One region of the Balneola vulgaris DSM 17893 genome, then DNA from elsewhere that is predicted to be linked to it. Evidence: riboswitches for the same ligand, from Rfam matches in the RefSeq annotation. Region 1 holds a riboswitch; the other holds the start of a gene.
The links. Region 1 has a riboswitch for cobalamin ahead of B155_RS0108920 (TonB-dependent receptor plug domain-containing protein). Riboswitches for the same ligand answer to the same signal wherever they lie in the genome.
Positions count from the first base shown of each region.

Region 2: linked by a shared signal. The riboswitch ahead of B155_RS0111750 (ribonucleotide-diphosphate reductase subunit beta) and the one ahead of B155_RS0108920 (TonB-dependent receptor plug domain-containing protein) in region 1 are both predicted to bind cobalamin.

Region 1 covers NZ_AQXH01000003.1:43,405-58,561, forward strand. The annotation lists gene B155_RS0108885 (PH domain-containing protein) at 1-325, opposite strand, end outside; gene B155_RS0108890 (PH domain-containing protein) at 318-800, opposite strand; gene B155_RS0108895 (MFS transporter) at 804-2,102, opposite strand; gene B155_RS0108900 (hypothetical protein) at 2,237-2,704, shown strand; gene B155_RS0108905 (Dph6-related ATP pyrophosphatase) at 2,701-3,447, opposite strand; gene B155_RS0108910 (ABC transporter substrate-binding protein) at 3,428-4,372, opposite strand; gene B155_RS13245 (DUF6580 family putative transport protein) at 4,385-4,972, opposite strand; gene B155_RS0108920 (TonB-dependent receptor plug domain-containing protein) at 4,984-6,888, opposite strand; cobalamin riboswitch at 7,032-7,236, opposite strand; gene B155_RS0108925 (6-bladed beta-propeller) at 7,617-8,657, shown strand; gene ettA (energy-dependent translational throttle protein EttA) at 8,758-10,434, opposite strand; gene B155_RS0108935 (CBS domain-containing protein) at 10,519-10,962, opposite strand; gene B155_RS0108940 (Na+/H+ antiporter NhaC family protein) at 11,116-12,666, shown strand; gene B155_RS0108945 (ABC-F family ATP-binding cassette domain-containing protein) at 12,763-14,667, shown strand; gene B155_RS0108950 (M48 family metallopeptidase) at 14,664-15,157, opposite strand, start outside.
Region 2 covers NZ_AQXH01000008.1:4,790-19,946, forward strand. The annotation lists gene B155_RS0111710 (TolB family protein) at 1-424, opposite strand, end outside; gene B155_RS0111715 (SDR family oxidoreductase) at 472-1,269, opposite strand; gene B155_RS0111720 (response regulator transcription factor) at 1,368-2,069, shown strand; gene B155_RS0111725 (sensor histidine kinase) at 2,066-3,469, shown strand; gene B155_RS0111730 (aquaporin) at 3,462-4,091, opposite strand; gene B155_RS0111735 (DUF6787 family protein) at 4,264-4,578, shown strand; gene B155_RS0111740 (MmcQ/YjbR family DNA-binding protein) at 4,590-4,943, opposite strand; gene B155_RS0111745 (ribonucleoside-diphosphate reductase subunit alpha) at 5,073-7,493, opposite strand; gene B155_RS0111750 (ribonucleotide-diphosphate reductase subunit beta) at 7,506-8,489, opposite strand; cobalamin riboswitch at 8,604-8,810, opposite strand; gene B155_RS0111755 (hypothetical protein) at 8,910-9,410, opposite strand; gene B155_RS0111760 (DUF427 domain-containing protein) at 9,460-9,741, opposite strand; gene B155_RS0111765 (DUF423 domain-containing protein) at 9,751-10,125, opposite strand; gene B155_RS0111770 (CDGSH iron-sulfur domain-containing protein) at 10,122-10,781, opposite strand; gene B155_RS0111775 (hypothetical protein) at 10,785-11,663, opposite strand; gene B155_RS13460 (DUF411 domain-containing protein) at 11,845-12,330, shown strand; gene B155_RS0111785 (sterol desaturase family protein) at 12,344-13,177, opposite strand; gene B155_RS13465 (copper chaperone PCu(A)C) at 13,349-13,795, opposite strand; gene B155_RS0111795 (SCO family protein) at 13,799-14,374, opposite strand; gene B155_RS0111800 (transporter) at 14,408-15,157, opposite strand, start outside.

The DNA of each region.
Region 1 (15,157 bases):
AGCCAAATAACCGCTGAATAATCCCTTCCGTTACATCAATGGTTTGAATGCGCTCACGATCCATGAAAAGGTTATTTCGAACTAAAATCCCCTTTTTAATCTGGAGTTCACCATCCTTTACACGGTATTCAAAACGTACCCAATCTAGCACACCAGTAACAAAGGCTAGTACTAGTGTTCCAGCAAATACATACCAGAATATCATCCCGTCTGATTGGCGGGTACCCACAAAGAATAGCACTAGAAAGGTGAATAAATTCTTTCGTACTAAATTGAACAGCTTATCAACAGCTGCCGCCCAATGTTGCCGTCTATATTCAGACATCCTCTTTTACCTGCCTTACCAAATACGAAATTTTATTACGAACCTCCTTCGCGATCTCATCATTGAGCGCTGGGATTTCGTGGGTGGTAGCCGCCGTTGATATTTTAACCGACGATAACCCAAACTTTCGAAATATGGGCCCTTGATTTGTATCCACATGTTGCACGCGGTTAATTGGAACCAGCGTTCTCTTTTTAACCACTAAGCCTCGAAGTAGATCTATCTCTTGCTCGCCCACATCATATCGCCAACGTTTCCAACGAAGGGAGGGAATAAAGAAGGATACCAATAAGTACAAGATAATTGCTGCGAGACTAAGCGCGCCAAAAATTATATAGTTTAGATCATTTGCCCACCACGAGATTCCACCATATCCAATTGCGGGAGTGAAAAAGAATAGTCCATAAATCAGTCCACTTAAGCGCCATGCTTTAATGGCATTTCGATCAATTCTTGTCTCTGGAGTATCATTCATAAGCTATTCTTTAACGGGCACGGTTTCTAATGTCGGTGCCTCTTCTTCATTTACACTAAACATGAGGACTAACCCAATAAGTAGCAAGATTAGAATTGATGTCATTCCTAATCGCTGGCTTCCAAATTGAAGGGTTAAAAATCCTACTAACATTGGCCCTACAAAAGAGGTCACTTTCCCAGAAAGTGCTAGCAAACCAAACATCTGATTTTCCAACCCAGGAGGTGATAATCGCCCCATAAAGGAACGGCTCGCCGATTGTATAGGCCCAACAAATATACCTAAAAGTAGTCCCCAAATTATAAACCACATTACAGATTGAACTACAATCAATGCTATTAATGGGATAATAAGTCCCAAAATAGATACGATAATAGTGAATTTACTACCTGATTTATCATCCAGCCAAGCAAAACCAAAAGCTCCTAGCCCAGCCGTTACATTTAATCCTAGTCCAAACATCAAAATTTGTTCTTCATCCATATCAAAAGTACCTGCAGCGTACACACCGCCTAAGGCAAAAATGGTCACAATAGCATCGTTATAGAATAAACGAGCTACTAAAAACCGAACGATATTTTTTAGTTTTTTAGCCTCTCGTAGTGAAGCCCGAATTTGAGCAAAGCCATCCTTCACTGCCTTTCCAATAGGTTTATTGGTTGAAGGAGTATCTTCTGTATTGAAGAATAAGGGTAAGCTAAACAGTGCATACCAAATTGCCGTGAGTATAAAAGTAGCTCGAACTGGTTCAGCCGTTGAAGCATCTAAGCCCAACCATAAACCATCGGTTTGGATGAATGCAAAAAGAGCCACTAACAAACACGCTAGTCCACCTGCATAACCGAGTCCCCAACCCCATCCGCTCCAACGACCTATCTTATCTGCGGGTACTAAATCAGGAAGCATTGCGCTATAGAATATAAAGGCAAACTCAGCACCCACAGTAGCCAGAAACACCATTATAAGAGCCATCCAAAGTGAATCGGTTCCAGGTTCCGCAAACCATAGCATAAAACATGCTATCACACAGAGTATGGTAAAAGCCGCAATCCAAGGTTTACGCCTACCCGCTTGATCAGCAATGGCCCCTAAAATGGGTGCCCCAATAGCGATAACAATGCCGGCTGTACCAATCATGTAGCCCCATTGCGAAGTACCTATCTCAACTGATTCTGCAATAGCTTTGGTAAAATAAGCTGCAAAGATAAAAGTCTGAATGATTACGAAATATGAGCTATTCGCCCAATCATATAACGCCCACGAAAATAGTCCTTTAGATTTGGCCGTAGTTGGTTTGGTCATTCAAGTCCCTTGAGAGTGTTTAATTTTTGTGAATATCGTTGAACCTCAGTTTAAAGCAAAATGAAGATTTTGATTGGTGCTTTTGTTTTCGATTCATTTTTAAACAAATTAGAGTCATCACAAACCCTACCTTTATGAAAAATCTTAGTTTTACCTCTACCCTTCTGCTATTTCTAATAGCCCTACTTTCATTTCAAAACCAGCTTCACGCTCAAGATTTCGAGAGCGTAAAACAAGCTATTCAAGCTCACACAGACAAAGAGCAAAAAGCATTCATTGAAGGTGAATGCGAAACGGTATTAGATCTCATGACAGATGATATCGGGTTCTATGCTAACGGTAGAAAGGCACCGTCTAAAAAAATGATTGGTATGTTTTGTGAGAAAATACCCCGTCCTTTCGGTACTCTTAATAATGATCACATGGAAATTATTCCACTTACCAATGAATCGGGCTATACCTTAAGAACGATGGATTATTATAAGGATGATCGAACCAAAGTAGAGGAAACAGTTACAAAAGTTTGGATAAAAACTACCGATGGTTGGAAAATAAAACATCTCCATTCAACGGTTAAGGAAATACCTAGAACAAAAGATTAAGGGGTATCTAAAAGGTCTAAAAACCAAAAGCCCATTTTCTGCTCATCGGTTTCGTTCGATAATTTGCACTCATCATCTTGCTGTTGAGGTGCTTTATACGACTTAAATACGACCTCTCCTTTTTCGAACGGAATCTCTTTTGTGAAGATAGGCCCATCATATACAAAAGTGTGAAACTCTCCATTTTCGCCACATGGGTCTACATTATCAGGTAAGCTTTCTATGAAATCATCATCCAATTCTCGCCCAACAAATGATTCATCTAGCAATTCCGATTTCACACATACAACTACGGCTTTAAATCCTTCCTCAATAAAAGCTCTCATTAGTTCTGTGGTGTTATGTCCCCACAACGGGAATATCGTTTCAATATCAGACTTCGAAAAATGATTTTCTCGATAGCTTCTTAAATCTTCTAAAAAGATATCTCCAAAAACAGCCGTATCTAATCCCTCTTTTTTTAGCCCTAGAAGTTTTTCATCAACCACCGCTTCATATTCTTTGAGACTTGGGGATGAATTTAGTTCAATAGTGTGTAAGGGAATTTGAATGGACTCCGCTTGCTTTTGCAACAATGAACGCCGCACACCATGCATTGAAATTCGATCGGTGTCGCTATTCACATTAGTTAACAAGGCTTCAATGTTGAATTGAGGATCTTGAAGCATCTTATGCAATGCCATGGCACTATCCTTTCCTCCACTCCAATTAAAGAAACTTGGTTTAGGCATGAATTTTGGCATTATCTAAGTCCATCAGTCGAACACATTTAGCAGAAAGAGCATGGCTCAAATCAAATAATTCAGGGTGAATTAAGCAGGCCATAAGTTCGATTCCTTGAATGATAGTACCTGCCGACGGTTGGGTGAATAAATCGAAATCAGCTACATATACTTCACCATTCTTCACAGCTGTAAGATCCTCCCAGCCTTTTCGTTGAGTTAGCAAGTGCATTTCAGCGAGTGTTCGCTTAACGTCAAAACCGCAGGGTGCTACGATTAGTACTTCAGGATCATATCGTAAAATTTTATCCCAATCTATTACAATACTGTCACCCGATGGATTTGAAAGCATATCGATCCCCCCAGCATATCCAATTTGATGAGGAATCCAGTGCCCACAGTTATAGATGGGATCAAACCACTCTAACAAAGAAACCCTTCTTAACGGAGCTCTATGTTTGCGCAATCGATCTGTGATTCCATTCATACGCTCATTTATATCAGCCATGAGTGTATAGGCCCTTTCTTCATAGCCCATCGCTTTCGCAATGGTAATCAGGCAATCAAATACATCTTGTAATGATTGGGGAGTTAATGGGATCAGCTTTGGCATTTTATCTAATTTAGCCACTGCTCTTGAAGTACACTCGGTATCAATTTGGCATACTTCACATACATCTTGTGTAAAAATGATATCGGGCTGAATAGACTGCAGAATTTCATCTTCAACGTAATACAGGCTTTTTCCTTGAGCTTTACTAGCCGAAAAAATTCGATCAATTTCCTCACTGGAGTATTCCTTTCCTTCCAACACACAACGTACCACAACCTGTTTCTCTTCTAAGGCTTTGGGAGGGCACTCAAAAGTGATACCGTCTAGATATTGATCTAAACCTAAATCATAAATCATATGAGTTGCGGCTGGAAGAAAAGAACTTACTTTCATAATAACGATGGTTTAGGCTTCTACTTTTTGAGCTTTCAATTGGAAATATTTAGCACTCATCCATTCATACCCTACAAATAGGAAAGTACCATAGAATAATGTTCCAAACAGTAAATTACGCTCGAATGGAATAGCAGCAATTAAACATGCTATAAACCCTTCTACTGTTTGAGGGTAGGTGTTCGAGTATAACCAAACTCCAATATCCGTCACAATCCAATGGATAAACACGACTACAAGTGAACCGCCTGCAAAGTTTAATGCCGTACGATCTTTCATGAGTACATTTCCTGCAAGAGCCATTAACACAAAAGCGCCATAGGTCCACGCGGCCCCTTCATAAAACAATACCCATTCACCGTAGAATACCAACTTATTCAAAACGATATCACTGAGCCACAATGCTGCAACGGGCACTATAAAACTATTCCAGCGGGCAAAATAAGCTCCTCCGAAAAGTGCCATTGCCCCAACAGGACTGAAATTACTAAACTCTGGAATCGTGGTGAGTTCATGCGACATAAGCACTCGCCAAACCGCTGTAACAGCGACCAGGCAAAGTGCAAAGCCATTTCTAAAAGTAGTGTCTTTGATTTTCATAATTCGAACGATTATCTGATGTTAAAACGTAGACCCGCTTTGCTATAAATACCAATGGTATTATAGCCATACACTTCAGTGTAGTCGGTATCAAACAAGTTCTTGATGTCTGCAAATAAGGTTAATTGCCCTTCTAATAAAGTGTAATCTGCATATAGATTAACTAAGGTAAAGGCATCTAAAGTCTTAGACTCGCTAGCAAATGTATTAGGGTTGAAGAATACATCTTCACGCTCGCCAGTATGACGTACTTGTAGGTTCACATTCACATCATTACTTGGACTTACTAAAAAGCTAAATCCAAATGCATGTTCAGGTCTGCGAATAAGGTTATCTCTTTTCACTTCATTTCCAGAACCATCTAGGGTTGTTTGCTCGCCCGTTAAATAGTTATAGAATGATTGAACGGTCAAGAATTCGTTTACCAAATAGTTAGCACTTAGCTCAACACCTTGATCGTCTTGCTCATCTTGGTTTTCGTAGCCAGTACCGAATGTATAAATGATTACGTCATCAATATGACGGTTGAAATACAGCACCTCTGCATTAAAACGACCGTTATTGGCATAATATTCAATCCCAAAATCGATGTACCGGCTCTTCTGAGGCTCTAAATCAGGATTAGCACCGAACGGGCCAAACAATTCGTTTAAAGTAGGAGCTTTGAATCCCGTTGCATAAGAAGCAAGAACTCGAATGTTCTCATTTACATTATAGTATGGAGAGAAATTATAGGTTAACTGAGTTCCAGCATCAGAATGTTCGTTCAACCTAAAACCTAATTCTGCACCTAAGCCATTTTCAGCTTTTAAAATGGAAGAAACATAAGGACTGATTAAGGTAGCATCCGGGTTGTTAGTGTTTGCATCGTTGTCGTCTAAAACTTGCTTCTGGTAATTGAATCCACCTAAAACCGTTACATTTTCGCTGGCCGCATAGGTACTATAGATATCTAAGTTCTGGATATTCCCTGTAAATTCTGAGGTACCGAATCCACTTTCGAACGTACGTTCAACTTCATTGTATTGGTAGCCTCCTTTTACGGTCCAAGCATCATTTTCGAAATGAATATCTACCCCTGGGTTTACCAATTTAGCCGTGTACTTATTGGGGGCATCTGCAAAAGCGCCACCGTCATAATCACCTTCATAATTGGTGTAATTCACAAAGGGCTTAATAGAAAGCTGTTCCGTTAAAGCGATATCGAACTTGGCACTTAATGCGTCGCGGTTGAAGCCGTCTTTATCAAAGTTACCAGCATCATTCTCATCTTTAGCTTCGCTAATCCCATCGGTAGTCTGCTTACTGTAATTCAATGAGTAGCCTAGTAAGTTTAATCGGCCATTCACTCCCGCTGAAAGATCTACCGATTCATATGAACCGTAGGCTGCCTTACCGTTAACAGCTACTGTTTTATCTTGAGGCTTTTTAGTGATCACATTAATCACTCCTGCGATTGCATCAGAACCGTAAAGCGTTGACATACTTCCTTTTACCACTTCCACTCGCTCAACGTTATCGAGGGAGATAAGACGTAGATCTACGGCTCCGCCTGCTCCAGAGGGATCATTTACCGGCTGACCATCAATTAGGATCAGTACATACTGTGTGGTTGCGCCTTGAAGGTAAACGCCCTTGTCTTTACCAGGGTTACTGAATGCGCCGTTGATTACAATCCCTGATTGATCATCTAACAATTGAGCTAAGTCTTTACCCGCACTTTTGCGAATCTCGGCTTGATCAATTACTACAACAGGACGTGTAGTTTGGCGTGTTTCTGTGGGGATTTTGGATGCTGTAACTACAACTGTATTTAGTTCTAGTGTATCCACGGGTACACTTGTTTGCTGTGCTTGAATGGAAGAGGTGCTCAGCAGAACCCCTGCAAAAATACTTAGTAATGTTTTGTTGCTCATGGTGTTTTATTAATGATTACCGATGAGCTTCCGGTTGTTAGAGGGGATAAAATCTTGATAACGAAGACACAGGAAATGAGATACTAGAAAACCTGCGTATTCTGAGATGGATCTAATCCCGGCCTTTCCTCCGAAAGCCTGAAAATTCAGAAATACAACGGGCAGGTCTTCTGGCTCACTCCTAGAAGTCGACGCCTTCCCATCAGTTCGGGGTGAACTAACAGTGGCATAATGCCGAATCTACTTGAGAGTTTACAGCTACGGGGATAGCTCCGGATTTTCACCGGATTCCCTTTTCATTTCAGAATACACATGGTATTCATGAAAACCTGTTGCGCCAAAAGATTACGAGCTTTTTTCGGCGATGTCAATAGAACCTAAACATCAATAATTTTTGAATTTGAATCTCTTAAAAAAAAAAATATACTATATAGGAGTTAACTGTAACTAATTAATATACACATGAATAACATTAAATATATTGATCTAGCTTTGATTAGCACGTTATTTACATTATTACTGGTTTTTTATTTTACATCCCCAGTTAAAGCACAAGAAGCTCAAGATTGTACAGAATATTGTGAAAGTTTGTGTGGTGAAGCGACCACAAGAGTGTGTCAATATACCTATTGCAATAATGAACCAAAAACTTGCATGGGTAAATGGATACCTGAGAACAATTAATTCTAATGAGCTTACAGTAAGATGTAAGCTCAAATTTTTTGAGCATGATTACTTACATAAGAATATTCATTATAGCATTGATTATCATCTTAGGCTCATTGTTACTATATAGATTAAATGCTATTGATCCCTCCTTGTCTTTAAATGAAGAGCTTAAATTATCTCAAACTAAAAATGATTGGAATCGAAATTGGTTGAAAAACTCAAATCAACCCATTCAATTAAACTCTGACATAACCGAATATCTCTATAAACCTGAGATGCTCGATACGTTTAACGACACTTTATACATAACAGATTATGCAGACATGCATATTAAAAGATTTACCAAAGATGGTAAGTATATAGATACGTTTGGGAACGGTAAGGGTAGAGGTCCTGGTGAACTCAGTCAAATACTTGATGTTTTTATCTCGCCAAAAACTTTATACGCTATCGATGCTGGAACCTTCCAAGTCAAAAGATTTGAAAGACACACAAAAACAACTTTAGATCCTATTTCTTATGATAATTTTGAGTTACGTGTTACTGTGATTGATAGTTCAATAGTTTTAATGGGGTTAACACAAGACTTATTCAGAGTAATAAACAATAATGGCAAAGTAGAACATGCATTTGGAACTCTAGCTAACGATCAATTTGCTAACATTCTTTCATTTGACGGCTTAATAATTCCATCAAATAATAAGAATGAATTCATCTATTTACCTTTTTACGCTAGTTATATGTTTTTCTATGATCTTCAAGGCAGGTCAACAAAAACTGTTCAAACACTTGATCGTTTAAAATATCCCGAAAGTAGTCAGACATCCAATGGTCAGAAAGCCCCAAGTTCTCCTGTTGGCTTAGAAGGTGTTTCTTATAATGACGACTTTCTATTTCTACAGTATGTAAGTGCCAAAAATACAATTATTAATAGAATGCACACCTACGTTGATATATATTCACGTTCTGGAGATAAATATTTCGGATCCATTTTATTCGAAACTAAAGTGAGAGGCATCGCAGTAATAGACCAAACTATATACACTATGAATGATTCACTAAGACAAATTGAAGCATTTGTACTTCCTGAGATTAATTAACTCTTTCATTAAATATTTTCGGTAGAACTAGAGTTTGAATCCATAAAAAAAGGCCCCTAGAAACTAGGAGCCTTTTTCAACATAAATTTACAGAGATGATTTATCTCGTCAACTTCTTGTAGTGAATACGAGTTGGTTGATCGTCAGTGATACCAAGTCTTTCTTTACGATGAGCTTCATACTGCTCATAGTTTCCTTCGTACCAATACACTTGGCTATTCCCTTCAAAGGCAAGGATGTGTGTAGCCACACGATCTAAAAACCACCTATCATGGGAAATCACAACTGCACAACCTGCAAATTCAAGTAATGCTTCTTCGAGTGCACGAAGAGTGTTCACATCCAAATCGTTGGTAGGCTCATCCAAGAGTAACACATTGGCACCCTCTTTAAGCATTTTTGCAAGGTGCACTCTATTACGCTCACCACCAGAAATCTGTCCTGTTTTCTTTTGTTGATCGGAGCCACTAAAGTTAAAACGAGCAACATAAGCACGAGAATTTACTTCCCTATTACCAAGCTTTAGAACCTCATGTCCACCTGAAATTTCTTCCCAAATTGTTTTATTTGGATCTAATGGGCGCTTTTGATCTACATATCCTAACTGCACAGTTTCCCCTATCTCAAGGGAGCCACTATCAGGTTGCTCTTCCCCAATTATCATTTTGAAAAGCGTGGTTTTACCTGCACCATTCGGCCCAATCACACCCACAATACCACCTGGAGGTAATTGAAATTCCATGTCTTCAACAAGGAGTTTATCATCAAAGCCTTTGGCTACATTTTCGGCTACAATTACTTTATTCCCTAAACGAGGTCCTGCCGGAATGGTGATTTGCATATCATCCACCCTCTTTTCTTGGTCTTTTGCCAATAGTTCTTCGTACGAATTAATACGTGCTTTACTTTTCGCGCGGCGACCTTTAGGGTTTTGACGAATCCACTCCAATTCCTGCTGTAGTGTTTTCTGGCGATTCGATTCTTGCTTTTCCTCTTGGCGCAGTCGCTCTGATTTTTGCTCTAGCCATGAGGTGTAGTTTCCTTCAAACGGAATACCTTCTCCTCTATCTAGTTCTAAAATCCAACCCGCAACATTATCTAAGAAATAACGATCGTGGGTCACGGCGATTACTGTTCCTTCATAACGTGCTAAGTGTTGCTCTAACCAACCCACTGATTCAGCATCTAAATGGTTGGTAGGCTCATCAAGCAATAGCACATCGGGTTTCTTCAGTAGTAGGCGGCATAGAGCTACACGGCGAGCCTCACCCCCTGAAAGTACAGAAACAGAAGTATCGCCTGGAGGACATCTTAACGCGTCCATGGCTTGCTGAAGCTTACTGTCTAAATCCCATGCTTCGAGGCGATCGATTTGATCTTGAAGTTTCGCTTGTTTTGCGATAAGCGCATCAAAATCGGCGTCTGGATCAGCAAAAGCAGCATTAACGGCTTCATATTCGTTGATGAGGTCAACCGTTTCCTGAACTCCTTCTTCAACAATTTCTTTAACTGTTTTTTCCGGGTCTAACTGTGGCTCTTGAGGGAGGTATCCAAAAGTGATGCCTTTTTGCACACTGATGTCTCCTAAATAATCCTTGTCTTCGCCGGCTATAATGCGGAGCAACGTAGATTTACCTGCACCGTTTAAACCGAGCACACCTATTTTAGCTCCGTAAAAGAAAGACAAGTAAATGTCTTTTAAAACAGTTTTGTTGGGCTTGTGAACTTTGCTCACCCCAACCATCGAAAAAATTATCTTCTGATCGCTCAAACTAATCCTCTTTGGTTCAATTTTATGAAGCTCAAAGGTACGGAGAGTTCAAGGTATTTCAATACCCTAATTTAGAATCAACGGGGCTAATTATGCGGGGTATCCCGAACCTCCGGCTATGTAATCGCGCAGGGAATCAATTTCGACTTTTTGATTCTGAATGATCGATTTCACTACATCCCCAATGGATACCACACCAACCACTTTATTTTGATCTATCACAGGTAAGTGACGAATTCTTTTATCCGTCATGAGTTGCATACACAAGTTTACTGAATCAGAGGGTTCTACACACACCACTTTATCCGTCATTATTTCGCGCACCCAAGTACTTTTTGAAGCACGACCTTTCAGTATCACTTTATTGCGATAATCTCTTTCTGATATGATTCCCTCAAGTTCATCATCTTGCATAACCAATAGGGCTCCTACGTCTAAATCAGCCATTTTGGCGATGGCATCATAAACCGTTTCCTCGGGGTTCACCGAATAAATTTCTGTTCCTTTATTTTTAAGCAAATCTCTGACCGTCATAATATTCTCCCGTTAAGTGAGTCTTTAATACAAAAAAACAGATCTTGGGAATTTTGCAAATATTCACTTCATGTATGTGGGAATATTTTCTGAATGTTCTTTGGATTTTGTATAGTGTCGCAGCAAGTAATTGTAAACATAAAGGGAAAAGTTTTGAGTATAGCTGACAAATTTGGGGATCCAGCCATTCGAAAAAAGATCGTACATGGCCTTCTACTCACCTTCACTCTATCGGTGATATTTTTATTTTTTACTGATGGTTTCACACAACAAAATGGGCACTATGGCTTTTGGTCCATCACTCCTCCCTTATTAGCTATCTTTCTTGCTTTTTATACCGGTGAAGTAGCCAGTTCCTTATTCTTGGGCATCTGTTTAGGAGCTGTAATATCCAATAAAATTAATGTGGTACAGGAATTCCTGATCCCCTCCATTGGAACACAGGATTTTGCCTTAATTCTTCTTGTTTATCTATGGGCACTAGGCGGGCTCATCGGTATATGGACTCGAACGGGTGGGGCCGAGAAGTTTGCATCATGGGCAAGCGAGAAGATGGTTCATGGTCCAAGATCAGCCAAATTATTTACTTGGTTTATGGGCATCGTATTTCATCAAGGAGGAACCATTAGTACGGTGTTAACAGGCGCTACAGTTCGGCCAATCGCCGACAAACACAAAGTATCGCATGAAGAACTTTCTTATGTAGTGGATTCAACCGCAAGTCCAATAGCCACACTCATTCCCTTTAATGTGTGGCCTTTTTATGTAGCGGGTTTAGTGATTGGAACCAATGAGCTCTTCAGCACCACACAAGAAAGTATCGCTTTCTTCTTCTCAGCTCTACCTTTCAACTTTTATGCGATTTTCTCCATTTTAATAACACTGCTTTTTTCAGCAAATCTTCTCCCTTGGATTCCAGGAAAGCAAATGAGGGCTGCCATTAAACGGGCCCGCGAAGAAGGGAAACTAGACCGAGATGGCGCTATGCCAATGGCGGCCGACGAACTCACACAAAACAAAGTACCCGCGAATTACAATCCTGGCTTAATTGATTTCATCGGACCTATTGGAACCTTGCTTGGTGTTGCCATCATCCCATTCCTATACACTTACTTTATTCTTGATAAGGGAAATGAGTCAACCCTACTCATTGCTGAAGCTTTTGTAGCGGCCGTTTTAGCTGGGATATTAATTGCGGTAGCTAAAGGCATGAAATTACAAGAAACCATCGACGGGTTTGTAGATGGTTGCAAAGGTGTAACCATTGGTGCCATCATCTTGGCATTTGCGGTAACCTTAAAAGAGGTGGCTGATACTCTTGGAACCGCCAACTATGTAGTAGAATTAGTAGGAGACTCCCTAAGTCCCGTAATTTTACCCGGTATTTTAATGGCCTTTTGTATGATTATCGCATTTTCAACTGGTACTTCTTGGGGAACTTATGCGGTAGTATTTCCGGTGGCCATCCCCTTAGCTTGGGCCATAGTTCCCGATCCATTTTTCTTAACATTGTGCTTTAGTGCTGTAATTGGAGGCTCTGTTTTTGGCGACCAATGTTCACCCATTTCAGATACTACCATCTTATCCTCCTTAGCCACAGGTTGCGATCTCATGGATCATGTGAAGACCCAGTTCCCTCTAGCACTTGTAGCGGGTTCTTTAGCCGTATTAAGTTATGCAGCGCTGGTTATTCTATTTGTTTGATGTCCTGATAGTAAATCTTGGTTAAGATAATCTATTGTTTACTTCACATATCAATAGCTTATTCCCGTATATTAAGCGTATTCATCGAGCGCTATTATGACCTATTTATCTACAGAAAATCTTACTAAGAAGTACGGGCTTAAACTCCTATTCGAAAATTTAACTTTTGGCATCAGTAAAGGCGATAAAACAGCCCTTATTGCACAAAACGGAACCGGGAAATCAACCCTACTTAAAATCCTAGCGGGACAGGAAAATCCAGATGCAGGCGAGGTCATGGTGCGTAACGGCATTCGAATTGGGTTCTTAGCCCAAGACCCCCAGCTAGATGAACATCTTACCATTGAAGAGTATATCTCGCACGGTTCAAATGAGATGGTCAAAATTGTGCAGCATTATGAGAAGGCGGTTGCAGATCAAGCGGCAGACTATAATGAAAAGACACAAGAAGCCTTCGATAAAGCCTTAGCTAAAATGGACGCAGCTAATGCTTGGGATTACGAGCAACGATTGAAGCAGATTCTTGGGGTTTTAAATATTCACAATCTAGAACAACCCATCTCATCCCTGTCAGGTGGACAACGAAAGCGAGTAGCACTGGCATTTGTTCTACTAGATGAACCCGATCTGTTGATTTTAGATGAGCCTACCAACCATTTGGATGTGGAAATGATTGAATGGCTTGAAGGATATTTAGCAAAAAGCACTATGACCTTACTTATGGTAACGCATGATCGCTATTTCCTTGACAGAGTGTGTAATCATATTCTAGAAATTGAACATGGTGAACTGTTCCACCACAAAGGGAATTACGCATATTTCCTTCAAAAGAAAGCCGAGCGCGAAGAAATATATGCCACTGAAGTTGCCAAAGCGGGCAAGTTGATGAAGAAAGAGCAGGAGTGGATGCGTCGCCAACCGAAGGCACGAACCACCAAATCAAAAAGCCGCATTGATGCTTTCTACGAAACTGAAAAGAAAGCAAAATCAGGCCGTGTTCAGAAAGAAGTTCAGCTCGATGTAAATATGTCGCGCATGGGCGGGCAAATCCTGGAACTCGAAAACGTATCCAAATCATATGGGGATCTAGTAATACTAGACAACTTCGAATACTCCTTCAAAAAAGGAGAACGCATTGGCATTATTGGGAAAAACGGGGTTGGTAAAAGTACCTTTTTAAAAGTTATAACCGGAGAAGAACCCATAGATTCTGGTGAAGTTAAAACGGGCCAAACCATCATTTATGGGCATTACAAGCAGCAAGGGCTCACTTTCAAAGAAAATGAACGAGTTATTGATGTAATAAAAGAAGTAGCTGAAGTCATAGAACTGGCCAATGGCGATACCATTTCAGCATCGCAGTTCTTAGAGCATTTTCTCTTCGACTCAAAGATGCAATACACTCCTGTTAAGAAGCTAAGTGGTGGAGAACGCCGTCGACTTGGGCTTATGATGGTGCTTATCAAGAACCCGAATTTCTTAATTTTAGATGAGCCCACTAACGATTTAGACCTCATCACACTGGAGAAGCTAGAAAGCTTTTTAGCTGATTTTGGCGGTTGTCTTATCATTGTGTCCCATGATCGTTATTTCATGGACAACCTAGTGCAACATTACTTTGTATTCGAAGGAAATGGAGTGATTTCAGATTTCAACGGCACCTATCAGGAATACAAACAACTTCAAGCTGCCCAGGAGGAAGAAGCCAAAAAAGCAACTGAGCAAAAAGCTAAGCAAGCAACACAGAAGCTAAGCCCATCCGCCTCAAAAGAATCGGCTTCCGATGCTCAAAAACTGAGCTTTAAAGAACGAAAGCGATACAATGCGCTGGAAAAAGAGATCGAGAAACACACTAAAGAACTCGCTGAAATTGAAGCTAGCTTAAGTTCAGGAGAACTAGATTTTGAAGCTATACAAGAGACTTCAAAAACCTACGAAACACTGAAAGAAACTCTGGAAGAAAAAGAATTAGAGTGGTTAGAACTCGCTGAGCGAGCTTAACACATCTTCCCATTTAGCTGCTTATCCAACTCTGGCCAGTGTGGAAGGTATTGCGTCATAAACGCTTTAAAGCGAGCGTTGTGTAATCTCTCATGTAGATGAACCATCTCATGCACTACCACATATTCAAGCAGTTCTGGGCTTTTTTTAGCTAGTTCTAAGCTTAGCCAAATGCGATGTGCTCGGATATTACAGGTCCCCCATCGCGTTTTCATTTTCTTCACCCCAAATTCCGTTACTTGAACCCCCATTATGGGTTCCCATTTGTCGATAAGAGCTGGAATCTGCTGCTTCAAATACCCGCGATGGAAATCTTCAATTAGCTTCTTCAAGCGAACTGTATTTCCTTTGAGTACACTACCAACGCGGAGCTCACCATCTTCAAACTCAATAAAGTTAGCGTTCACATTCTCTACAAAACGCAATCGAAATAGCTCCCCTTTAAATAGATGCTCCTCTCCTTCAACAAAAGTGAATTCCCTTTTAGCCT
Region 2 (15,157 bases), on a different contig from region 1:
CTTGGAGGTAACCGGTTTCCAGTTCCATCACCACTAGTTGATAGCTACTTGGGTTCACCTCTTTAGAGAACACAATACGGTTGCGGTTGGGGGCCCATGACGGGACTTCATCGCCTGCAGGATTGTTAATCAAAAACTCAGCTTCACCATTACTCAGGGACTTTTTATACAGTGTTCGTTGTCCGTTTATCTCACGACTAAAAACGATTTCTTGGTAGAACGGGGAATATCTCGGAGCCCCATCACTCAGGCTATCCCCTTCAAACAGAGAAAGTTCTAAGCTTTCAAGGTTCAAGTTATATAAATCACCATTTCCAGAGCGGTCGGAATAAAAGAGGAGTTGGTCGGAGCAACTTAGTGCTGCACCCTCATCGGTAGATGGCGTGCTCTGCTGGGGTACTTTGGTGGAAGTACTGCAGGCCATACACAGGCCGGAGATGAGTAAAATGTAGAGCCGCTTAGGGAGTTGCATTAGGTCACTTTTTGGTTCTTGAGAATCTTGTTTAGCAAGCTAGGATTCAAGCGTTTCATCCAGAGTGCGAGCTTAATTTTTAAGGGGGCGATCACGATTTCCTCTTTACGATTCATAAGTGGTGACCAAATGTTAGCCACCATCTCATCGGCAGTCATGGCATCCTCGTGCATATCACCCATTTTGCCATAGCTACTGCCATCGCCCGTCACCGCATTTTTGGTGATGTCAGTTTTAATTGGACCTGGGCATACTAAAGTCACCGCGATGTTATGCTCGTAACACTCTTGGCGAAGGGAATCAAAAAAGCCATGTAGGGCATGTTTACTGGCAGCGTAGCCTGTTCGGAATTTAGAGCCAAACTTACCTGCTACACTGCTGGTAGCAATGATGTGTCCACTGCCTTGTTCAATCATAGAAGGCAGTACTTCTCTGGTTAAGCCTACCGAGCCAAAGAAGTTTACTTCCATTAGTTTGCGGATGGTATCTAGATCGGTTTCTTCGAAAATAGATCGTTGACTGATGCCACCGTTATTGATGAGCACGTCAATATTTCCAAAAAACGAGAGTGCTTCTTGGGTTTTGGAAGCGAAGGTGTTGGATTGAGCCAAGTCGAGCGGCAGGATTTGAATGCGATCTGAGCTGGGGTCGATTTCAGTTTTAACTTCCTCAAGGGCTTCAGTTCGGCGAGAGGATAAAATGAGATTGGCTCCTTCCTTGAAATATGCTTTAGCAAAAGCCTTTCCAATGCCTGATGATGCGCCAGTAATCCAAACGGTTTTATTCTTCAATGTCATAAATATGCGATGAGTGAATGAAAGTATTTCTCAATCCGTTAAACTTCCATCTACAATATTAGTACTTTTCAGGTTTAAGATAACAAAGATTTAGTGCCATGAATGCTGGCAGAAATATTTTATTAGTTGAAGATGAATTAGAGTCGGGAGAAATGCTCTCTAATTTCCTAGAGTTGAACGACTTTAACATTATGTGGGCGAAGGATGGGAAAGAAGCTTTTTCCATTATCGAAGACAAAGCCAATGAAATTGATTTAGCTATTTTGGATATCATGGTGCCTTACCACGATGGCAAGGAAATTTGTAAGATGATTCGAGAGCATCCGGTGATACAAGACATTCCCGTGCTATTTTTAACGGCACGTGACGAAGAAGTGGATGAAATTGAGGGCCTGAATATCGGGGCGGATGATTACATCAAAAAGCCGGCTAGTTTGAACTTGATTAAGGCGCATGTGGAATCGCAGTTGCGCAGGGTGAAGCCCGAGAAAGCCCATTGGCTGAAATATGATCAGGTGTATTTAGACACCGAGACCCATCAGATGTTCATCAATGAGAAGCCTATTGATTTAACGCATACCGAGTACATCATAGCGGAGATGTTTTTCAAGCACCCGAAGTTGGTGTATTCCCGCAAAGAGATTTTAGAGCATATCAGTGATGAAGAGAAGTTTATCTTCGACCGCACCGTTGATGTGCATATCAAAAACCTACGGTTAAAAATGAAGGACGAAGGCAAGCTCATCAAAACCTACCGAGGCATTGGATATGGCTTCAATAGAGAGTATTTAGATTCATGAATATTCAATCGAAACTAGCTTTCACCTACATCACCCTGCTGAGTCTGGGCGTAATCGTCATCAGTTCGTATGCCATTTTAAGTATCCGTGCCTTTCTATTGGAAGAAGGCATCGTGAATTTTGAGGAGGATGCCCAAGTGTTCGCGAAGTCGTTCGAGGATATGGATCCCAATGAAAATCTCTTCGACAAAGCACTATTTGTATCCAATTTAACAGGTTATGAAATCGCTCTCTTCGATTCGGAAGGGCAGGTATTGGTAAACATCCCCGATGCCTTAACCGATTATGTGGATGCGCGTGAGTATCTAAATGATGACTTACAGGACTCTCTGAATGCCATGCCGGGTTCTCCTGTAGTGATTAATGAAGAGCTGTATCCCAAGTTGATTGCCTTTCAATATATAGGGGAAAACAGTTCCGAGGCTCGATACTTGCGTATTAGCCAGTTAAAGAGCACCATTTATGCGGCCGAGGCGAGCATCCGTCATTTGATTTATGGAGCGATGGTGGGCTCCATACTCGTGGTGATTATTGTGAGTTTTTACTTTGCACGCTATATGTCGAAGCCCTTATTACGCCTCAAAGAAGCAGCTTTGGATATCGCAAATGGAAACCTAGATCGGGAGATCAATCTAAAGCGATCGGATGAGTTCGGGACCTTGGCCCGTTCGTTGAATCAGATGGCTGATACCCTACGTGCTGATACCGAACAGCTCAAAAAGCTCAACGAAAAGCAGAATCAGTTCTTTGCTGATATCACCCATGAAGTGAGAAATCCACTGCATTCGATATCAGGAGCATTGGAGATGATGGAGCTCGAAAATTTAGAGGCTTCCAAAAAGGCGCAGTATATACAGGTAGCTCGAAAGCAACTTCAAAGAGTAACGCGTTTGTTTGAAGACTTGAAGACCTTACAGCGCTATGATTATGATGCGAGTTTCATCATTCGAGAGCAGGTAGAGCTAGGTAAACTGGTGGAGGGGATTTTACACGTGCACAAACCTTTTGCGGAAAAGAAGGGTATTGCACTGGTGTCGGATATAGAGGAGAACCTGAATGTATTTGTTGATCCGGATAAGATTGAACAAGTGATAGAGAATTTAACTTCGAATGCTTTGAAGTATACCAACGAGGGTACCGTTACAGTAGCTGCGAAGAAAGTGAAAGAAGGGGTTAAGGTGTCGGTGAGTGATACCGGTATTGGTATCAGCGATGAGCATTTAGAACGATTGTTCGACCGATTCTACCGAGCTGATAAAGCGCGTTCAAGAGATAAAGGAGGAACGGGCTTAGGCTTGGCTGTAGTGAAAAGTATCCTCACCGCCCATCAAAGTGATATACAGGTTGAAAGCACCGTAGGGAAAGGTAGTACCTTCCAATTTGTGCTCAAAGTTAGATAAGATCGGGCTTGAAGTACTTGTAGGCGATGGCCGCTAGCGAAGCACCAAATAGTGGTCCTACGGTATAGAGTGGGATGTCTAAATAAGAGGCTCCATTGAACATCAAATCAACAATGGCGGTGCCTATAGATAGGGCTGGGTTGAATACCGAACCTGAGATGCTTTCACCGGCCATGGTTAAGGCTGCAAATGAAAATCCCATGATGAATGCATAAGTGGCTACACTCTTGTTGGATGGCTTGCCAATCCAAGCAGTAAGGGCAACTAAGACGAGCACAAAAGAGAGCAGTACTTCAATAGTAAGCTGCTGGTAGAATGTAGAGTTTAAGGGCGCTTCCACATAAAAAACCAAGCTTGATAACATTAAAACAGTTGCCGCAGCAAGCATAGCTCCGATAGTCTGACCTAATACATACCCACCAAATTCTTTGATGGATAGTTTATTGAGCCAGAATGCACCTAAACTAATTGCTGGGTTGAAGTGCGCTCCCGAAATCAAAGCTCCTACATAAATAAGAGCACTTAGTGTAAAGCCTATAGCGATGGGATTTGTAGATACCCCTATCACAAGTACAAGAAAAAACGTGCCAATACACTCTATAAGGTATTTTTTTATCCCCAAACTGAAACTAATCTAATTCTTTGTCCTTCCTAAATTCTGCTGAAACTAAACGGTGGGCCGTGTAATTGCAATTAAATTATCGACAACACTTGTTTAGTATTTAATTAACTTTGGTCAGCTAATTAATACTTAATGTTTTAAGTCACGAACTAATAAAGGTAAAATTTTTTTAATGCGCATAATTGATAAGCTCAAAGAAAGATGGGGTATCGAAAATAGTTTACAGCTTTTTTTGATCTTACTTGTATTTGCTTGCACCGGATTCACTTCCCTGTTTGCACGGCGCTTCGTATTCGACCTTTTAGGCATTACTGATGAGCACTCGTTTTGGTTTAAAACATTGGTTTGGCTCCTCACAATCTTCCCCATTTATAACATATTGCTCTACTTTTATGGGGTCATTTTTGGCCAACGTGAATTCTTCACCAAATTTTTGAAGAAGATGCTGGGCCGTTTTGTGCGTAAAAAAGACAATGCCTCGGCATAATTCGCATTTCACTAGTCTAAGCCCAAGCTCATTCTATCTTTCTTCGACATCTTACTAGTTACACATTCATAGGAATGATCGATGAGTGATTTAATGAGCTCATCGGAAAGAGCAGATTGAGTATACACGCTGTTCCAATGCTTTTTATTCATGTGCCAACCTGCGGTGATATCCTCGTGGGCCTCTCGAAGTTGAACGGCATATTCAGGGTCACATTTTAAGTTCACCCGGTTGAAGTCTTCAATGGTAGCTAAGGCAAACATTTTACCCAGTACTTTATACACTAATGTTTCTTCCCCAAAGGGAAATTCTTCCGTTACCCCTTCAAAGCTTAGGCAGTAGTTTCTGAAATCTTCAATATTCATAGAGTCCTCTTTTAAACTTGAGTGCTCCTAATATGAATAATTATTAGTGGAACTCAAGCGAAATTAAAAAGCCATTCACCTATGGCGGGATGAATGGCTTGAATGCTTAAGGATTAATCAGGAATGATACTATTCACAGCTTGGGCAAATTTTGCGCAATAGTGGATCGGTTGGGCACGCATTTTCATCGGCTTGAAGAACTTCTTCGACACGTTGATCCCCAAACTTCTCACGTGCTTGTTGAATCAAATCAGCGTGGACTTCTTCTACTTGTTTTGTGGTATTGTCTGCAACTTCAACGTGAGTAGATTCCGATTTTTTTGAACTTCCAAATCCAACACGAGTGCCTCGTTTATTTACTTTAGAAGTGTACTTCTCGCCTTTTATTACTTTGTCGATGAAGCAATAGTAGGTCGACTTCAACTTTTTCTTCCATGCATAGAGATAGATATCACGCATTGCATCTCGCAGTTGTTCGTCGATGTAAATAGACTTGGATACCGCTTGATCGATGGATTCTTGGAAGGCCGCGGCTATATCAATTTGGCGATTTGGATGGATTTCATAAGCCGTTTTGTATACGTCTTTGTCAATCACCCCATCCAGTTGTTCAATATGCTGAACCGACCCATTGTGCTGCTTGATGAGGTTGGCCATATGGTCGTTCCAAAGTCCTTTCTCTTCCAGTGCGTGAATAAGCTGGTGGTTCACAACAATGTATTTACCCGACAAGGTATCTCGGGAATAGAGATTGCTGAAATAGCTGTCGATAGAAGAGGTAGTGCCACTAATGATGGAGATGGTAGCTGTTGGAGCGATGGCTAGGAGTACCGCATTTCGTCGAGGCGCATATGCATAGCCCTCACCTTGATCTTTGGCATCTGTATAGTGCTGGAATGGGGCTCGTTCGCTTGCAAGTTGCTCGGAGCTTTTGTAGCACACTTCTTTCATAAAGCGACCAATCTTACGAGCAAGGATCACCGCTTCTTCTGAGTCGTATGCTACGCCAAGTTCAACCAGAGCTTCTGCAAAACCCATAATGCCAATGCCCAGTGGACGAAGGTCCATAGTGTTTTTACGGGCTTCTTCTGAAGGGTAAAAGTTCTTGTCGAGGATATTATCGAGAGCAAGCACCATCGTTTGGAGGGTGTCCTCGATTTTACCCCAATCGAAGTCGCTTCGGTCATCCAGTACATGCTTCGAAAGGTTCAAGGATGCTAGGGTACAAACAGCGGTGGAATCAGATCGATTTGGAATAGCAATCTCGGTACATAAGTTCGAGCTATTGATTACTCCATATTGAGGGCACGGATTCTTGCGGTTATGCTCATCTTTAAACACCAACCACGGGTGCCCAGTTTTCGCAAGTTTAAAGAGGTATTTCTTAAAGAAATCGGCACCATCAAGCTTTTTGAATTGCTCGATTTTTCCTTGTTTAGCTTCTTCAATGCGCTGATTGTACTTGAGTGCAAAGTCGTCACCAATGGCTTCAACGAGTTCTGGACATTCACCAGGATCGAAGAGATAAACCGGCTCATTATGCTCAATGCGACGCATGAGCTCGTCGGGCATCCAAAGTTTTGTATTCAATGAAGGGGTGCGGAAGTAAGCATTACCGGTGGTTTCTTTTAGATCCAAGAAAGCTTCGATATCTAAATGCCAAGGCTGAATAGAAATCACTTGGGAGCTACGGCGGCGCCCTCCTTGTTGAATGGAATTCACCAGTGTATCGAATACTTTAATGAAGGGAATCACTCCGGAAGACTTTGCATTCAACGACTTGATGAGCGAACCGGTAGCACGAACACGAGTAACATCGGTACCAACGCCTCCCGCATGTTTAGCAAGAAAGGCGGTTTCTTCAGCTTTGGCCATAATGGATTCTAAGGAGTCGTCTACCACACTTACATAACACGATGAATATTGCGACATCGGCGTTCCTGAGTTGAATAGGGTAGGCGTAGAGTGCATATACTCGAGCTTGGAGAGTTTATTATATACACGCACCACTTCTTCGTTGGTGTTCCCAATGCCCATTGCCACACGCATGAAAAACCATTGCGGCTTTTCAATAATCTGCTGTTTACGGTTTTTCATGAGATATCGATCTCGGAGGGTGGTTAAACCAAAGTAGCCAAAGAGCTCATCGCGCTCGTAGTTGATGGAGTTACTCAGGAGTTCTATATCAAACTCAAACAGCTCTTCTTTGATGAGGTTTTCCTCCAAAGCATGCCTTAAGTAGTTTTCAAAGCCATCTAAATGGCGATCTATCTTCTTGTTGATTTGCTTGAGAAGCTGTCGAGTTGCTAAGTGGTCGTAGCGAGGATGATCGGGGATGAGCTGCTCGATGGCTTTGAGTAGCAACTGGTCGATTTCCTCGGTTTTTACCTGCTCAGGTATTTTGAGGTCTAGCTCTTTCATGATGCGGAACACGATTTCGTAATCGTCTTCTACTTCTAGGCCATTGAGTATTTGAAAAATGGCATTGATAATTTTTTGGGTCTCAAATTTTTCGGTGCTTTGATCCCTTTTTATAACAGTGCGTTGCATGATACTCTCCCTTTAGTAATTGGTGTATTCAGTAGATGAGACTTCAAAGAAGTTGATGAGCTTTTTCACATCCTCTTTTTGTAGAAAACGAAGAGGATTCTCGGTGATGTGGAATTCGGGCTCAAAACCGAGTTCTTCTAAACGGCGGTCGGTGATGTACTTGAGGTATTTTTCGAGTTCAGGACTGGAAATACCTAAAATGGTTTTATGCCCAAACTTGGTTTGTACGTACTCGATTTCTAAATAAGTACCTTTTAGAATAATGTCGCGAATGCTTTGTACATACTGCTCATCTTCGGCAATTTCAGGGGTCTCCTCGAGCATAATGAGGATGGCCTCAATTCCATTCTGAAGGTGTAGTGATTCGTCGATGAGGATAAGTTCCACACCAGATACCACATTCTTCATTTTGCCCATATCTTTTAGGGCAAAGAAATGCGCAAAGGAGGAGTAAAAGAAGATGCCCTCCATGATGATGTTGTTCAATAAGATAGCACGGAGCACGTCTTTTTTGCCCTGTAGGGTGTCGGGGTCAATTTTGCCATAACTGATCTTGTCAATTTCTTCAACAATGAGGTTCTGCTTCTTTTTAAGAACAGGGTCGTTGAAGGCAATGCCGTACATCTTATCACGGTCCATGTTGAAGGATTGCAGAACAATCTCAAAAAAATCACTGTGGATGTTTTCCATAAAGAGCTGTGTGCTGAAACTCATTTTGGCATGAGGGTCAGAGAGCATGGGGAAGAAGGAATTCACCAATACATTTTGAACTAATAGCTCAGAGGAGCAGAAGTACCCAACAGCGTGATCAAAAAGGTCTTTTTCGTCGGGGGTTAACTCTTGGTAATCCAATACATCTTGTTGGATGTTAAGCTCTTCAGGAAACCAAATGGCTTTCTTTTGTTTCTCGTAGAGTTCTTTGAAAATGGGATAGGCGGCCGTTTCGCTCAGTTCGATATTATCCCGTACCGAAGTGCGTGCAATTAACTTTTTCATACATGCGTAATTCTAAAAATGATGAGGCAGGGCGAAGAATAGAAGTACAAGCATACAGAGACAGTGAGGCCTATAGCTGGCGGACTATTCAACGGTGGTTCATTTCCCGAAACCTCGTTTACTTCCACAAAGGCAGGTCTCCTGGCTTACCGGGTATCGTTTTCGCCTTCCCATCTTTTTTGGAGCTAAGACAGTGGCATCGTGAAAACAACAAAACGGCTTACAGTTGCGGGTACAGCTTCGGTTTTCCTTATGGTCACCGAATTCCCTTTTCATCATCATCGAATAATCGAATCTGACACCTTTGTTGGTTTACAAGATGGGCTTTAAGTGGAGTATTGTCAATGCTTAGTTTCCCACAATCGTTGGGAAGTTATGCACAAAAAGGTAGAGCGTTGAATTAGACTGAGAGTGAAAAGATCAGTTCACTTTTTGGTATTCATCTACAAAAGTATCGAGTAAATCCACGGCCGATTCGGGGATGATATGAAGCATGTCATAGGATACAATGCCCACAAAGCCCGTGTGCCAAGTAGCTGCTACTTGAGTTAAATCATTTTTTAAGATCAGCTTGGTAGGTTGGTAGAATCGAACGTCAACCGCAAAAGGATAAGTGCCATTTCCAGCGTCCATGATATTCACGTGTAGATATAAATAAGGCGCTTCATAAGAATCTAACACCTGTTGATTGCTTAGAATTTGAGCACTGGTAGGCCGAATTTTTTGAATGATTTCTTGGCGTAAACTAGCTGGGGCGATACTGCTGTCCTGCAAAGAAGCGGGTTTCTCGATGTTCACAACTATGCCAAAAGCCGGAATACCTGCTAATGAGCCGTTTTCAATTTGAATTTCACTCTGGGCAAAGGTGCTGATTGAGCAGATAGCAATGCAGAAGAGAGTTAATATCCATGATTTTTTCATAGCACATCCTGTTGGTAAATATTGAAGAACTAACGCTTGGAAACAGAATTTATTCAGTAACCTCTACCCCTTTCCAAAAGGCAAAATGATCTTTGATTTGCTTAGCCGCATCCTTAGGATTTGGGTAATACCAAGCTGCATTGGTGTTTTCATCGCCCTCAACAACAATGCTTTTATAGCTGGCTTCTCCTTTCCATGGGCAGGTAGTTTGATGCGAGCTATCCTTCAATAAATCTTTATTAACTGAGTCGGCAGGGAAGTAATGATTGTTTTCAACTACTACGGTATTGTCGCTTTCAGCTATAACGGTGCCCTTCCAAATTGCTTTCATATCGACCTCTTAATTTAGGGATGAGATAAAGTTCTTTGCTAGAAGTAACCATCCTGCTATCAAACAAATTCCCCCAATGGGTGTGATGGCTCCAAGCCATGAGGTATTGGTTAAACAGAGCAGATATAAACTCCCTGAGAATATGATGATACCCGCCAGAAAGGAGTAGCCTACCCAATCAAGGTTGAGCTCAAACTGTTTGGCAAGCACCTCCACCAGTAGTAGTGCTAGGGTATGCCACATATGATAGGTAACGGCGGTCTCCCAAGTGGCCATGCGCTCGGGAGTTAGGGTGTTTTCTAAAGCATGAGCACCAAATGCCCCAAGGCCTACGCCTAAAGCTCCTAAAATAGAAGCGGTGATTATGAGAGTTTGTGGGCTCATGTGGTTTGAAATCCTATTTTTTTATGAGATCCATCACAGAAGGGTTTATTGGCCGAAGCACCACAACGGCAAAAGCTCATTCGCTTTTGAGTTTCAGTACACTGATCCCCTCCAACTAATTCGTAATTCCCTTCCACAACAAAAGGAGCATTATCAATGAGCTTAATGAGTAGCTCGCCACCCTGTTCTTCCTGAGGCTCTAGCTCGAGGCGTTCAGGGTTGTATGAACAGCCCGACTCAAATCCAGCTTCGATATGCGAGTTATCACATAAGGGTTTGTTAGAAGAAGCTCCACAACGGCAGAAGGCCAAACGGGTTTCTCTCATCACTTCATTGCCTTCGCTATCTACCACCTTCAGGTTGCCATAAGCATATAATGGGCCGTCTTCGGCAATCACTAGCTTATTTTTTGAAGGAGGTTGCTCGGGATTTTCTTTGTTTTTGAAGTGGTATTGAAGCGCACCAGTTGGGCAGCGTTCAATGGTTTCTACAATTTTTTCTGAATCAGATTCTTGATCGGGATCAATCCATGGTTTGCGATTGACATCGAATACTTCGGGAAGTCCATGCACACATTCTTTGGCGTGTATGCATCGTTTTAAATCCCAAGTTACTTCAAGTTCTTGGTTCTCGTATGAATAGATTTTTTTTTTCATGTCCTATAATTTTACTGCAAAGCTTACTAATGGTACTAATGCATCAGTTTCAGAAGGGAGTGAGAAAAAGCCTAAATCTGTAGCAATTCGCCGTCCTATAAACCGAGCTCCAAATGAAAGTAATGGTTCTGAAGCATCAATATCAGGAAGAACCATATTTTCTGATAATAAAGCAAAGCGTTCGCTGATTCTCCATTGCGCTCCTAGAATCACTAGTGCATCAGAGGTGTTGTTTCCATCAAAGCCCACGCCTAAACCTGCAGTTAAATCCAGATTGTTGAAGGTAAATGTGGAGGACCCAAATAAAGTAGTAATGCCTTGGTTGGAATCGAGGATGTTATAGTAGTTGATATTGGCCGACAAGGAGATGTTTTTGCTTGCTTTGCCACCCACTTTGGCTCCAATTAAGTACAGTTGGTTTTCCACGCCCAAGCCGGGAATCATACTAAAGCCTGCATTTACACTAAAGTTCTTGGTAAGACCATAAGAAAAATTGGATATGAAAATGTAGGTGTTTTGGTAGTAGCCCGTTTTCGGTTCCAGCATTTTCCCACTTTGGGTAATAAATAATTTGTTGTTCGCGGGGTTTTTGTACCAACGTGAGCTTTTGTCGGAAGGATCAACCAAACGGATACTTTCAATGCGGTCGTAGCGAAGGTTGAAAACCCCATCATTGTTTTGGATACCCGCCATTTCATCATCGATAGAAACCACCAAACCCGTATAGGTGTTTCCGTTTAGCAAGGTAATAAAGACTTCTTGTTGGTTTTCGTAAGCAGAGATAAGAGTAGACTTATGTTTGCTTACTTGTGCTACAGATGAAGTGGAGAAACCAAGCAATATCAGTAGACAGAACGAGGGAAGGATAAGTAGCTTATTCATAATAAGTTGATTAGATACTATACAATAGTAACAAAGTGCGGGTGAAAATTAAAATTAAAGCTGACTACGTGTCAACTTCTGGAATGTTAAGAATAATTCGGTGTTATGAATGTTATCTTATCCTTACTTTATAGCATTCGTTAAATGAGGAGAGTTCATCTCCCAAAAACAAAAATTTGATATGAGCAATACAAAGATCTTAATTGGTGGCCTTGTAATTACACTTGGTTTAGCGGCATTTTTATTTTGGCCTGGAAACGAACGCAACGCTACCCCATCGATTGATGAAAATAAAATTGAAGTAGTGATGTACAAGAATCCTGGCTGTGAGTGTTGTACGAAATGGGCAACGCGCATGAACATGGATCAGTACCAAGTAATTGAGAAGCCGATTCCAACCATGATGGCAAAGAAACAAGAAGTAGGCGTGCCTGCAAGATTTGAGTCGTGCCATACTGCAATGGTTGAAGGTTACTTTATTGAAGGACACGTGCCTATCGAAGATGTGAACCGCCTATTGAAAGAAAAGCCAGACGCACTAGGACTAACCGTACCGGGTATGCCTATTGGTTCTCCAGGAATGGAAGTGCCAGGCCGTGAAGCCGATACCTATGATGTATACCTAGTTAAAAAAGACGGTAGCACTGAAGTTTATTCTTCTTACTAAGATATTTAAAAAATCACTTCGATTTCTTTACTCCTTTTCTAAAGGGCATGGATAACATGCCCTTTATTTTTTTGTCCTCATCCGAATCAAACTCATCTAAGCCTAATTCTAAAGTGTGAAGGGGATTGTGTAAACGAAATGTGCGCATCAGTCGATCCCAAAAACTGAAGATGGTTCCATAATTGGAATCGGTTTCTGGTTGCCATCTTGAATGATGCACCTTGTGAATGTGTGGGGTTACAATGAATGTGCGTAATGTTTTATCTAGCCATTCAGGTAAGGCGATATTGGCGTGGTGAAATTGGACTACCACAGCAACGAGCACACCATACACCAATAACTCCCAAAGTTGAAGCCCTAATAGTATGATGATAGGGATTCGAATGATGGAGGAGAGGATGATCTCGCCAAAGTGAAATCTAGTAGCCGTAGTTACATCCATTTTAGCATCGGCATGGTGAACACGATGAAACCTCCAGAATAATGGAACCTCATGATTAATTCGGTGCCATAGGTACATCCAGAAGTCAAATATTAGCACGGCAACGATGATTCTGCCCCAATTAGGAAACCCATCCAAAGTGGATAGGTAATGCAATAACCCAAAGTTATTTTGCTCAGCCCAAGTAGCAGCCCACAACCAAAGGGCGGTAAATAAGACGGCGTTTATAATCCCATTGATAGCACCTAAAGCAAGATTGGTCAGTGAATGTTGAGCACGTTCTTTGAATCCATTTGTAAAAAATTTTAAAAAAGGTTGGCCAGTCTCTATTAAGAATAACAAGACGAGGCCGATAACAGCTACAGATACTTGGATGCGTTCAAGTTGTGATATTAGTTCTTGCATGGTCAAGAGAGAGGTTTTTCGGGGTACTATACTTTACAAATGTATAGCACCATACCCAAGTATCTACTTTATTTTTTCGTAGTTATAAGCACTGAGCAATTAACCCGGCTCAATTCTTAAACAACCCAGAAATCCCTACCAGTGAAATGGCAGGGATTTTTTTTGTGGGCTTTAATTTCGAACAGGTAAAGTTCGTGTGATGGTTCCTGCGTGTTTTAACTCGAGCTGAATTTGAACACTGTCGTGAGTGGTTAAATTCTGCTTCAGGTTGATAAGCATCATATGAATGCCCCCCGCTTGCATCTCTAGAGTTTCATTGGGCTTTAATGAGATTTCATCCAAAGCTCTCATTCCAGATAAACCGTCTTCTGTTGAGTAAGATTCATGTATCTCAATGGATTCGGCTATCGGTGAAGATACATTTAGCAGAGTATCGGCAATATTCAATGTATTCGTGTAATTCAGATAAGCACCCGACATCCTTTCTTTCGTGCCTGTACGCGCAAAATTCGTCGTTTCGGTGATGTCATCCTGCATGTTGACATGTTTGGTTTCATTTTGGCTACAACCCAAAATACTAGCAAGAATCAGAACGGAGAATAGATAGGAGTACTTCATGATTTATCGTATGGATTTATAATCATCGATGATATAATCTATAGGGGTCATACTACCGCCATATTCTAACACTACTCTTCCTTTAGGATCAATCACCATAATTTTATCAGAATGGCTTAGGAAGTAAACTTCTTCCCCTTTCCCATTAGTTGTGGTTAGCGAAACTTGCGTTCGAACACGAACACTATCAAGGAAGGTATTCATCGTTGTAGTGTCGGCGGTTAAGAAGTCGAAGTTATCCCCAAGATCAAAAGCGTTTTTGTACTCTTTTAAAACTTCGGGAGTATCCCTTTTAGGGTCGAAAGTAACTCCCAAAAACTGAACGTCTTCAGGAGCTCCTAACTGCTTTTGAATTTTTACCATGTTCTGTGTGATAAGAGGGCACACGTCTGGGCAATGAGTATAGATAAACCCCATGATCACATATTTGCCTTCATATTCATCAGGAAACGTAATGGTTTCATTGTTTTGGTTAACCAGCTCAAAAGTGCGGTCGTTGAGGTCGTCAATAACCTTCACGTTTTTTGAACAAGCAATCCCAAGTAGTATGAAGGCAAGTATGAGTGTGTTTTTGAACATTTGTATAGCGGTATTGAAACCTAAATTATATTCTTAATGAATGGTGTACTGTAAACCAACCGTAAAGATCCCATCCATCAGCATCTGTGGACCATCCACATATTGATACAATGGAAGATCGTAGTTAGCAGCTAGTCTTAAATCATGCAATGGACCTTCAGGACCTTGGATATTTAAACCCAATCCTAGATCAAGACGACTTTCTGCTTTTAACCTTGGATCTACAGTATGAACCATGTCGTTAGCTAATGCCATATCATAACGATCGTCTTTACCCGAATAGTTCGAACGATTGGTGTATCGCAAGCTTAACTGAGGGCTAAACATATCGTTTAACTTATAGCCTAACCAAGATACGGCTTTTAGTTCGTTACTGCGGCGGTAATCTTCTTGGTTGTCTTTTAGCCTTATGGTAGCGCCAATTTGTGCTCCAAATGACATGTTAGGGTTTTGTGTGAGATAGGTTAATGCTGGCAAGAAATCAAAACTCCCACTACCTAACTGCATAGGATAAGGAAGTAGGGCATCTTGTTGCATGGGGGTGTCGTCGCGTTCATCAAGTGAACCTGTTGGGAAGCTAAGCCCAAACTGCCAGTGCATTTTGGAATTACCACGGTCATAGAAATTATATAAGGTGGATATTTTCACATCGCCAATGCCATTTGAGGAAGTGCTAAATGCGCCGCCCATCGATGTTATATGATCCATTTCATTAGAAATGATAGGAAGCATACCCATAAGTGTGAGGTCGTTGGATACCGCATACATTGCGCCAAACATATG